Regions from separate parts of the Micromonospora sp. WMMC241 genome, predicted to be linked through region 1. Evidence: riboswitches for the same ligand, from Rfam matches in the RefSeq annotation. Region 1 holds a riboswitch; the other holds the start of a gene.
What was found. Region 1 has a riboswitch for cyclic di-AMP ahead of O7598_RS06890 (coiled-coil domain-containing protein). Riboswitches for the same ligand answer to the same signal wherever they lie in the genome.

Region 1 (5,015 bases):
CTTCGGCGCGCCCGAGCCCTGGTTCGCCGACGACATCCCCGAGGTGCTCCCCGGCGCCTGAGCGCGCCCCGCGCCGCCCGAGCGCGGAGACCCGTCCTGCCCTCGCCGACCGGGGGACCTTCGACCCGTTGCCAGCCCGGCCCCGGTACGGGACGATCGTCCGGACCCACGACGGCGAGGGGGACCGGTTGCAGAGCAGCGACAGCTTCAGCTACACCGTGCAGGCCCGGTGCAGCCGGGCGGACGCGGTGGCCCTGCTCGGTGACCTGAGCCGGCAGGGCGAGCTGCATCCCCTGATCGTCCGGGTGCGGCAGCTGCCGCCCCGGCCGGGCGCGCTGGCCAGCTACGCGATCACCGACCGGCTGGAGCTCGGTCCGCTGCACTTCCCGATCACCTACCAGGCGGACGTGCTGATCGCCAACGACGACGAGGTGGTCACCGTCGCCCGCCAGCAACCGGCGACGACGGTACGCAACCACACCCGGCTGCGCGACGAGCCCGACGGCGTGGTGCGGATCGACGTGGAGATCACCCTCACCGCGCCCGCGCCGCTGCTCGGTTACGCGTTCCGCCAGGCCCGGGCGGCCCACCTGGGGCTGGCCGCCCGCCTCGGCGCGACCCTGGAGGGCCGGCCGGCCTGACTCGGTGGGGTCAGCCGGGCCGACCCCGCCGCATCCGCCCCCACGGCTTGTAGGTGGACAGCACGGTGGCGATCAGCAGCAGCGTCGTGGAGACGGCCGGCGGCACCACCAGGTCGACCCGCAGGTGCGCGTCGGCGGTGTCGGCGAGCGCGCCGAGGTGCCGGATCCGGGGGGTCAGCAGGAGCAGCACCAGGCCGAGCATGACGGTGGTGAGCGCGAACTTCACCAGCACCCAGCGCCAGCGCAGCAGGCCCCACGGGGTGAGCAGCGCGCTGGCGGTCCCGATCAGCCAGACCGCCACGCTCAGCGGCGCGAACAGCCAGGTGACCAGCAGCGCCGCCGCCGGGTAGACCACGTCGGGGTCGGCGCCGCGCAGCCCGGCGATGCCGAGCGCGAGCAGCGTCAGGTCGCTGCCGAGCCAGCCCAGCGAGGTGGCCAGGTGCGCGGTGAGCAGCGCCTTGCGGCCGGCGGGCGAGAGTCGTCTCATGCCCCGATCGTCGCCCCGTCGCGCGGCCCACGTCGTGGGCCGCGCGACGACACCGGGCGTACGTCGTGTGGCGTAGTGCTCAGTAGACCGACAGGTGCACGTGGTTGGTGTGGTCGCTGGACGGGTCGCCGTTGCCGCCGCTGTACGACTTCCAGCCGCTGCTGGGCAGCCAGATCTGCCGGAACCAGATCACGTAGAGCACGGCGAGCCGGTCGGCGTTGCGGATGAAGTAGGCGGACAGGTTGTTGCCGTACGTCTTGTCGCCGCCGCTGGCGACGCCGCCGAAGCCGTCCTTCTGCGCCGCGAAGTCGCAGGCCCGCCCCTTCGGGTGCTCGCCCGAGCCGCTGGGCCGGTGGCACGAGACGTACCTGGTGAAACCGGCCGCCTTGGCCTGCTGCAACGCGTGCAGCGTGCGCGGGGTGATGCAGCCGCTGGCCGGCGTCGGGTCGTTGACGCTGCACGACTCCGCCGGCCACGAGCCGTCGGAGTTGCGTTTGGCCGGCTTCGCGTTCGCCGTGGACGTGCCCCGGACGCTGCCGCCGCCACTGCTGCCGCTGCTGCCACTGCCGGCGGCCGGCCGCCGGTTGGCGACCTCAAGCGCCCGCTCGGCCTGGTCCTTGCGCTTGGCCATCAACGTGACCTGCTTGCGCTGCTCCCGGATCTCGCCGTCGAGCGCGCCGCGGGTGCGGATGGCCTCGTCCCGGGTGGTGATCAGGTCGCGCAGCGTCCGGTCCTCGTGCGCGGCGACCGTCTCCAAGGCCGCGGCCCGGTCCATGAAGCCCTCGGGGCTGCGGCTGCCGAGCAGCGCCGCGGCGGTGCCCATCCGGCCGGTGCGGTACGCCACCTCGGCGATCTCGCCGACCTTGGCGTCGCGCTCGGTCAGCTCCACGTCGATCGTCTTGAGCCGGTCGTTGAGCTGCTTCTGCCGGGTCACCGAGCGGCTCAGCGCGGCCTTGGCCTCCAGCCAGCCCTTGCTGGCCGCGTCGAGCTGATCGCGCAGCGCCGGGGTGCCGCCCTCGTCGTCGTCGCCGGGTGCGGCGGCGAGCAGGCCGGTCGGGGAAGTCGACCGTGCCGCCGAGGCGGGGGAGACCGGGACGGTCCCGACGCCGAGGGCCAGCGTCGCGACGAGCAGGGCCGCCAACCGGGCGGCCGTCCGTCGTGCAGGTGCCACTGTGGGCATTCGTGTGTCCTTCCGTCAACCGCCGACCGGGTTAGCTGACGGGTTCGGGACGGAAGATCCCTACCGCTGACGCGGATGCACCCCACGTACGTGGTTCCCCGGCTCGCCCTGCGGGCGATTAGGCGCCGGCCGCGCCCTCGGGTGCCGGAGTGACGCCCGAGGTGTGGCCGCGACCGAGCCTACCGGCGCTGCCCGGAGCCGGCTCCGCCGACCGGAGCCAGCTACCGGGCAAAACCGGCATAAGCCAACAATAAACACAGTGATTTAAGTCTGTCCTAATTACCACTCGGTCGGACCGCAGGCCCCGGCTGACGCTCCGGGTTCGATCTGCAACGTGGCGTGGTCGATCGAGAAGTCCTCGTGCAGCGCGGCCCGGGCGGCGGCCAGCACGCCGGCGACCTCGGTGCCGGCGTCGACGGTCAGGTGCGCCGAGGCGACGTCCATGCCCGAGGTGAGTGTCCAGACGTGCAGGTCGTGCACCTCCGCCACGCCGGGCACGGCGGCCAGCCGGTCGTGCACCGCGGTCACCTGGAGGTGCTCCGGCGCGGCCTGCACCAGGATGCGCACCGCGGCGCGGCCGAGCCGCCACGTGCGCGGCAGGATGAACAGGCCGATCGCCACCGCGACCAGCGGGTCGGCCCACCACCAGTCGGTGAGCGCGATGACCAGCGCGGCGCCGATCACGCCGAGCGAGCCGAGCAGGTCGCCGAGCACCTCCAGGTACGCCCCGCGCAGGTTGATGCTCTCCTGGGCGCCGGAGCGCAGCAGCGCGAACGCGGCGACGTTGGCGAGCAGGCCGAGCACGGCGACCACCAGCATCGGCCCGGCGAGCACCTCCGGTGGCTCGCCGAACCGGCGTACCGCCTCGACCAGGACGTAGATCGCGACGGCGCCGAGCAGCACCGCGTTCGCCAGCGCCGCGAGCACCTCGAGCCGGTAGAGCCCGAACGTCCGCTGCGGATCGGTGCGGGCGCGCCGGGTGGCGCTGATCGCCGCGAGCGCCATGCCGATGCCGAGCACGTCGGTGAACATGTGCCCGGCGTCGGAGAGCAGGGCCAGCGAGCCGGTCGTGACGGCGGCCACCGCCTCGACCAGCATCAGCACGGTGAGCAGCGCGAAGGCGGCCCACAGTCGCCCCCGGTGGCGGTGCGCCGCGTTGGCCACCGCATCGCTGTGGTCATGACCTGCGCCCACGCACACACCCTCCGCCCCGTGCCCCGGCCGGAACCAATCTATGCTCACATCGCTATGTGTGCAAGTGAGGGTGTCCTCACCCCACCGGGTCGAGGGTGGTCAGGCGCTGGGTGGCCCGGGAGAGCGCCACGTAGAGCGTGCGGACCCCGGAGCCCGGATCGGCCCGGATCTCACCCGGCGCGACCAGCACCACACCGTCGTACTCCATGCCCTTGGCCTGCAGGCTGTTGACCACCTGGAGCCGGCCGGCGCCCAGCTCGCCCAGCCAGCCGGCGACCTCGTCCCGGCGCGGCACCGGCGTGATCACGCCGACCGTCCCCTCCACCTCGGCCAGCAGCACCCGGGCCGCCTCGACCGTGGCCGTGGGCAGCTCGGCCGCGGCCACGGTGCGCTGGACCGGCGGCACGCCCGTCGACCGCACCGCGTCGGGCAGCGCCAGGTCCGGGTACAGCCGGCGGATCTCCGCCGCCGCCACCGCGAAGATCTCCGCCGAGTTGCGATAGTTGGTGGTCAGCTCGTAGCGGTGCCGCCGACGCCGCCCCAACGCCTGGTCCCGGGCCCGGTCCAGCTCCTGCGGGTCCCCGGTCCAGGCGGTCTGCGCCGGATCGCCGACCACCGTCCAGGACGCCAGCCGCCCGCGCCGCCCGACCATCCGCCACTGCATCGGCGAGACGTCCTGCGACTCGTCCACCACCACGTGGGCGTAGTCGCGGTAGTCCACCGGGCGCTCCCGGGCCGCGGCCCGCGCGGCACGCTGCCGATCGGCGTACGTGCTCAGCTCGCGCACGCCGCCGGCCAACTGGTACGGGTCGCGCTTCGGCCGGGCCCGCCGCACCGGCGTGCCGAGCAACGCGTCCAGCTCGTCCAGCAGGGCGATGTCGGCGACGGTCAGCCCGTCGGTGTCCAGCGTCCGGTACGCGTCGGTGAGCAGCCGGATCTCGGCCGAGGAGAGCACCCCGCCGGCGTACCGGCGCAGCCGCTCCGGCCGGGCCAGCCAGCCCAGCACGTGCCGCGGGTGCAGCCGGGGCCACCAGGCCTTGAGGAATTCGCGGAACTCCGGCCGCTCGATGATCTCGTCCTCGAACGCGGGCTGCTCCGGCAGCCGGCCCACCCGCAGCGTCCGGGCCTGCGCGAAGAGCGCGGCGAGGACCGCGTCGAACGCCGCCCGACGCACCTCGTTGCGACGCGCGCCCCGGGTCAGCGTCCGGTCCCGCACCGCGTCCAGCGCCGGCCGGTCCAGCCGCAGCAGCTCACCGCGGTAGAGCAGGCGCAGCTCCGCCGGGGAGTCCGGCACCGCGTCCCGGGTGGCGCGCTCCAGCACCCGGCGCATCCGCAGCGAACCCTTCACCGACGCCACCTCCGGCGGGTCCGTCCGGGTCGCGGACAGGCCCGGGAAGAGCGAGCCGAGCGAGTGCAGCGTCGCGGTCTCCTCGCCGAGCGACGGCAGCACCGACGCGATGTACTCGACGAACACGCCCGACGGACCGACCACCAGGATGCCGCCGCCGGCGTA
Region 2 (5,015 bases), 1.4 Mb from region 1:
TCGTAGGACAGGTGCGACAGCAGCGTGTCGGTGAGCAGGTCCACCGCCTCCTGCAACGCGGTGAAGTCCCCGGGCGAGCCGATCAGCTCCACCAGCGCCCGGTCGACGCTCTCCACCACTCCGTGGATCACCACGTGCTCCTGCTCCAGGCGGTCCAGCACCGGCCCCAACCCGGCGTCGGAGCGGCGCAGGTGCGGGAAGATCGACGCGTCCTCCAGGCCGTGGTGCTGGGTCACCACGGTGCAGTACGCGGCGCAGTAGGCGCCCAGCGTCCAGTCGTTCTGCCGCATGGTCATCGCGTTCAGCGCGGCCCGGGCTCCGCCCGGCGACACCGCCCCACGCCGGACCTGCTCCAGCAGGTCGCGCACCTGGGCCAGCTCCTGGCGCAGGTGGTCGTGCACGTCCACCAGGTGCTGCCCGGCGGCCTGTCCGCGAGCCGGGTAGACGTGCCCGGCCGGTGGCGGCGGGGCGGTCGGACGGGTCGTCTCGTCCCAGAGGCGGCGGGCGCTGCGCCGTACCCCCGGGTCGGGGGTGGGGGTGACCGCGAGCGTGGTCGGACCGCCGGCGGCGGCCTGCTCCTCGGCCACGGCGCGGGCCCCGCTACCCGGCGTGGTGCGCTCGGCGGCGACCAGCTCCCGGACGGCCGGCGCCACCTCCTGGGCGAAGAGCTGGATGGCGCGCGGTTCGTCGCTGCCGAGGATGAACGTGGTGACGCCGTGCTCCAGGGTGAGGCCGGCCAGCTCCTCGACCCACTGCTCCGGCGGCCCGGCGAGGAAGCTGGTGGACGAGCGGCTGAACGTGCCGGTGACGTTCAGCATCCGGCGGATCGAGCCCGGATCGCGCCCGGCGGCCCGCGCGCCCTCGTCCACGAGGGCGTTGAGCGCCGGCAGATCGTCCGGTCCCTTCGGCAGGTACGCCAGCGACGGCAGCCAGCCGTCCGCGGCCCGTCCGACCAGCCGCAGCATGCGCGGCTTGTACGCGCCCACCCAGATGCCCACCGGGTGCGCCGGCGCCGGCCCGCGCTTCGCCCCGACCACCCGGTAGTGCTCGCCGGCCACCCGGATCATGCCGCGTCGCTCGGCGTCCCAGACCTCGCGGATGACCTGGATCGCCTCGTCGAGCGCGTCGACCGCCGCGCCGGGGGTGAGTCGCCGCCCGCCGGTCGCCTCGATCGCGTCCCAGAACGCGCCAGCGCCCAACCCCAGCTCGACCCGGCCGCCGGTGAGCAGGTCCAGGCTGGCCACGCTGCGGGCCAGCACCACCGGCTGGCGCAGCGGCAGGTTGAGCACGTTGCCGGCCAGACCGATCCGGTCGGTGGCGGCGGCCACGTACGACATCAGCGTCCACGTGTCCAGGAAGGCCGGCTGATAGGGGTGGTCCTGGAAGGTGACCAGGTCGAGCCCGGCCTGTTCGCAGAGCGTGGCCAGCGCGACCACCTGGTCGGGGCGACCGGCGTCGGGGGTGAGGAAGCCGCCGAATGCCAGCTCGTGTCCGTTGTCGGTCATCCGCCCCGCTCCTTGCGCGATCTTGCCCGGTCCCGGCCCACGGTAGCCCCGTCAGCGGGCCGGCGGCGGTGGACCCGCCACCCTGGACGCGGTAGTCCGGCCGGGTGAAGAACGTCACAAGAAGCGGGCGATCGTCGCAAATCATCCCTAGCGTCGGTTCCGTTCGCAGTCGCGGACACCACGGGCCGGTAACGCCTAGTCCCGCCACCGGCCCGGTGGTACCCGAACCTCGGGCGGGAGCGGGGGACCCACACGTTCCACGGTGCACGTCACCTCGGGGTGAAGCCGCCACCGGCGGCCGGGCTCCTCGGCCCGAACCCGACAGCTCACCTCGTCGGCGTGGAGGAATCCACATGTCAACTGCATACTCAACCCGCCGCCGCCGAACCGTGGTCGCCGCGCTCGTCGCCGGTGCCGCCACCGGTGCCGCGGCCCTGTTCGGGCCGGCCGCGCCGGCCAGCGCCGCGAGCGTGAACTGGGACGCCGTCGCCCGCTGCGAGTCGGGCGGCAACTGGCACGTCAACACCGGCAACGGCTACTACGGCGGGCTCCAGTTCTCCCGGTCCACCTGGAACGGTCACGGCGGCCAGAAGTACGCCGCCCGAGCCGACCTGGCCAGCCGCTCCGAGCAGATCGCCGTCGCCGAGAGGGTCCTCGACGGACAGGGCATCGGCGCCTGGCCGGTCTGCGGCAAGAAGGCCGGGTCCAGTGGCAAGAAGGCCCGGTCCGGCGGCGACAAGGCCGGTTCGAGCGGCCGGACCGCCGGGTCGCGCGGCACGAACGGTACGAAGGCCGGCAAGGCCTCGACCACGTCCACGAAGAAGGCCGCCTCGCCGCGCCCGTCGGCCGGTGAGCGGCGCGGCGCGCCGGCCACCGGCGCCTATCTGGTACGCCCCGGCGACACCTTGTCCGAGATCGCGGCGGCGAAGCACGTCGCCGGCGGTTGGCACGCCCTGCACGCGCGCAACCGTGCCGTGGTCGGTGCGGACCCGAGCCTGATCTTTCCAGGACAGCGGCTGAGCCTGCGCTGATCCCCGGCTCGCGGCAGGTCCCGCGGTCCGTGTGGCTGCCGTGTCCGTGACGCATCCGGTGGGCCGGCGGCACGACTCCTCGGACCGCGTCGTGGCGACCGGCGACGACATGCCCGGCCGGGTCATCCGGTCGGGCGTTCGTCGTCGCGACACGCCGGGGGTGGTGGGCGTCCGTCCTGCTCCCGGCGTCGACGGCCGGCCGGGCGCGGCGGGTGACGAGGTTCCGTCGCCGGTGGTTGCTATGGTCACGAGGCTCGGCTAAGACGTGAAGAAAGCGCGGATATGACCAACGATGCGTTCTCGGCCGCCGCGAGCCTCGACGAGCTGCTGACCCGCACGCAGCAGGCGCTGGCCGCGATGCGGTCCCGGGCCTGCGGGCTCGCCGACGGTGAGCCGGGTGAGCTGCTCCGGGCCGAGGGCGCGGCCGCCGGCGGCCGGGTCCGGGCGGTCGCCGTCCAGGGTGGCCGGCTGCATTCAGTCGTCGTCGACCCGGAACTGGCCGACGTGTCGCTGGAGGTCCTCTGCGGACACCTGGTCGACGCCGTCAACGACGCGTTGAGCGAGTTGGACGCGCGGGTCGGCGACTCCGCCCGGGCGGACACCGACGCGCTCGCCGCCCGGCTCGGCGGCCTGCCCGACCAGGCGGAGCTGTTCAGTCGGACGATGCACGAGGTGGCCGCGCGCATCCGCCGCGACCGAGACGCGGTGACCCGCGCCGCCCACCCTGCCTGACCGACCTCCCTGCTTGCGTCGTCACCCCTGCTTGCGTCGTCACCCCTGCGCGAGTCATCACCTCTGCCTGAGTGGCCGTCCCTGCGCGAGTCATCACCCTTGCCTGAGTCATCACCCCTGCCTGAGCGGTCAACCCGGTCTGAGCGGTCAACCCGGTCTGAGTGACCAGCCCGCTTGGTCGGTCGCCCTGCCTGACGTGCCGGATCGAGTGACGTGCCGGCCTATCCGACGGCGACTCATCCCGCCGTGCCGCCCGCTGTCCCTGCCGGAGGAACGCGCGCCACATGCGGCTGCCTCTTCCCGCTTGTCGGGATGGAGCGTCCGAACAGCGGGAACGGCCGAGATCTTGGTACGAAAGGGCCCCTATAGGGGCCGATCCGTACCAAGATCTCCGGCCGGGCCGGGCCGGGCCGGGCGGGGAGTCGGCCGGGCGGGGAGCTGGCCGGGCGGGGAGTCGGCCGGGCGGGGAGCCGGCGAGGAGGGGAGCCGGGCCGGGAGTCGGGCGGGCCGGGAGTCGGGCGGGCCGGGAGCCGGGCGGGCCGGGAGCCGGGAGTTGGAGGCGCGGAACCGCCGGCCGTCTCCGAGGGTGACGGCCGGCCGTTCGCGTCGTGGTCAGCTCAGCGTGACCGCGGTGTCGTCGACGACGAAGGACGTCTGGAGAGAGGCGTCCTCCACGCCGCTGAACGAGATGGACGCCGTGGTGCCGGCGAGCGACGAGATGTTGAAGGATCGCTGCACGTAACCGGTGGCCTTGTTCAGGTTGGAGTAGGTGGCCAGCGTGGTGCTGCCGGCCTTGACGGTCAGCTTGTCGTAGGCGGTGGTCGTGGTGGACTCCGCGCTGTCGATGTGCAGCCAGAAGGTCAGCGTCGCCTTGCACCCGGCCGGGATGGTGACCGACTGGCTGAGCGTGTCGGTGTGCGAGGAGCCGTAGCCGTCGAGCCACGCCTTGTACGAGCCGCCGTGCGCGGCCTGGCCGCTGTCGGTGGTGATGACGCCGGAGGAGGCGGTCCAGTTCACGTTGCCGGACTCGAAGCCGGGGTTGGCCAGCTTGTTGCCGGAGCAGCCGCCCGACGGCGGGGTGGTGGTGGCGGTCGGCGTGGGCGTGGTGCCGCCGGAGCAGGTCGGGTCACCGGACTGCGCCGGCACGCTGACCGCGTCCCAGGCCGCCTTCACCGTGTTGAACTCGGTGCAGCCGGTCGGGTAGAGGTTCTTCGCCGCCTGCAGCGTCCAGGTGCGGTACTTCAGGTACGACGAGGACGACGTCTTCAGCAGCATCGCGTTGTACATGATCTTGATGGCCTTCTGGATGCCCAGGCCGGTCACGCTGCTGCTGTTGCAGGTGGAGCTGGACGGCTGGCCGTTGGTGGGGCTGCTGCCGTTGGCCAGCAGGTAGAACCAGTGGTTGCCCGGTCCGGCGGAGGCGTGCACCTCGCCACCCGGGACGCTGCTGGAGTAGCAGTTCGGGTCGCCGAGAGCGCCCGGGTTGTACATGTTGCGGATCGGGCCGGAGCCGACCAGGTTGATCTTCTCGCCGACCAGGAAGTCCGGCGCGTCGTAGCTGGACGGCTCGTTGGCGAACCACTCGGTGGCCGCGCCGAACGTGTCGGCCACGAACTCCTGGGTGCCGCCGCCGGAGATGCCGCCCGGGGTGTGGTCGTCGATGCCGTGGCCGATCTCGTGGGCCACCACGTCGAGCGAGCCGATCCACTGGCCGGCGGTGTTCTTGCCGATCTGCACCTGGGTGCCG

Region 2: another riboswitch for cyclic di-AMP. It lies ahead of O7598_RS13120 (LysM peptidoglycan-binding domain-containing protein); the one in region 1 lies ahead of O7598_RS06890 (coiled-coil domain-containing protein).

What each region holds. Positions count from the first base shown of each region.
Region 1 is NZ_JAPZBF010000001.1:1,416,990-1,422,004, forward strand. Features, by position in the region: gene O7598_RS06875 (STAS domain-containing protein) at 1-61, shown strand, start outside; gene O7598_RS06880 (SRPBCC family protein) at 129-641, shown strand; gene O7598_RS06885 (hypothetical protein) at 652-1,128, opposite strand; gene O7598_RS06890 (coiled-coil domain-containing protein) at 1,208-2,308, opposite strand; cyclic di-AMP (ydaO/yuaA leader) riboswitch at 2,314-2,443, opposite strand; gene O7598_RS06895 (cation diffusion facilitator family transporter) at 2,588-3,502, opposite strand; gene O7598_RS06900 (HelD family protein) at 3,579-5,015, opposite strand, start outside.
Region 2 is NZ_JAPZBF010000001.1:2,827,277-2,832,291, forward strand. Features, by position in the region: gene O7598_RS13115 (LLM class flavin-dependent oxidoreductase) at 1-1,505, opposite strand, end outside; cyclic di-AMP (ydaO/yuaA leader) riboswitch at 1,716-1,860, shown strand; gene O7598_RS13120 (LysM peptidoglycan-binding domain-containing protein) at 1,859-2,536, shown strand; gene O7598_RS13125 (YbaB/EbfC family nucleoid-associated protein) at 2,819-3,268, shown strand; gene O7598_RS13130 (M4 family metallopeptidase) at 3,881-5,015, opposite strand, start outside.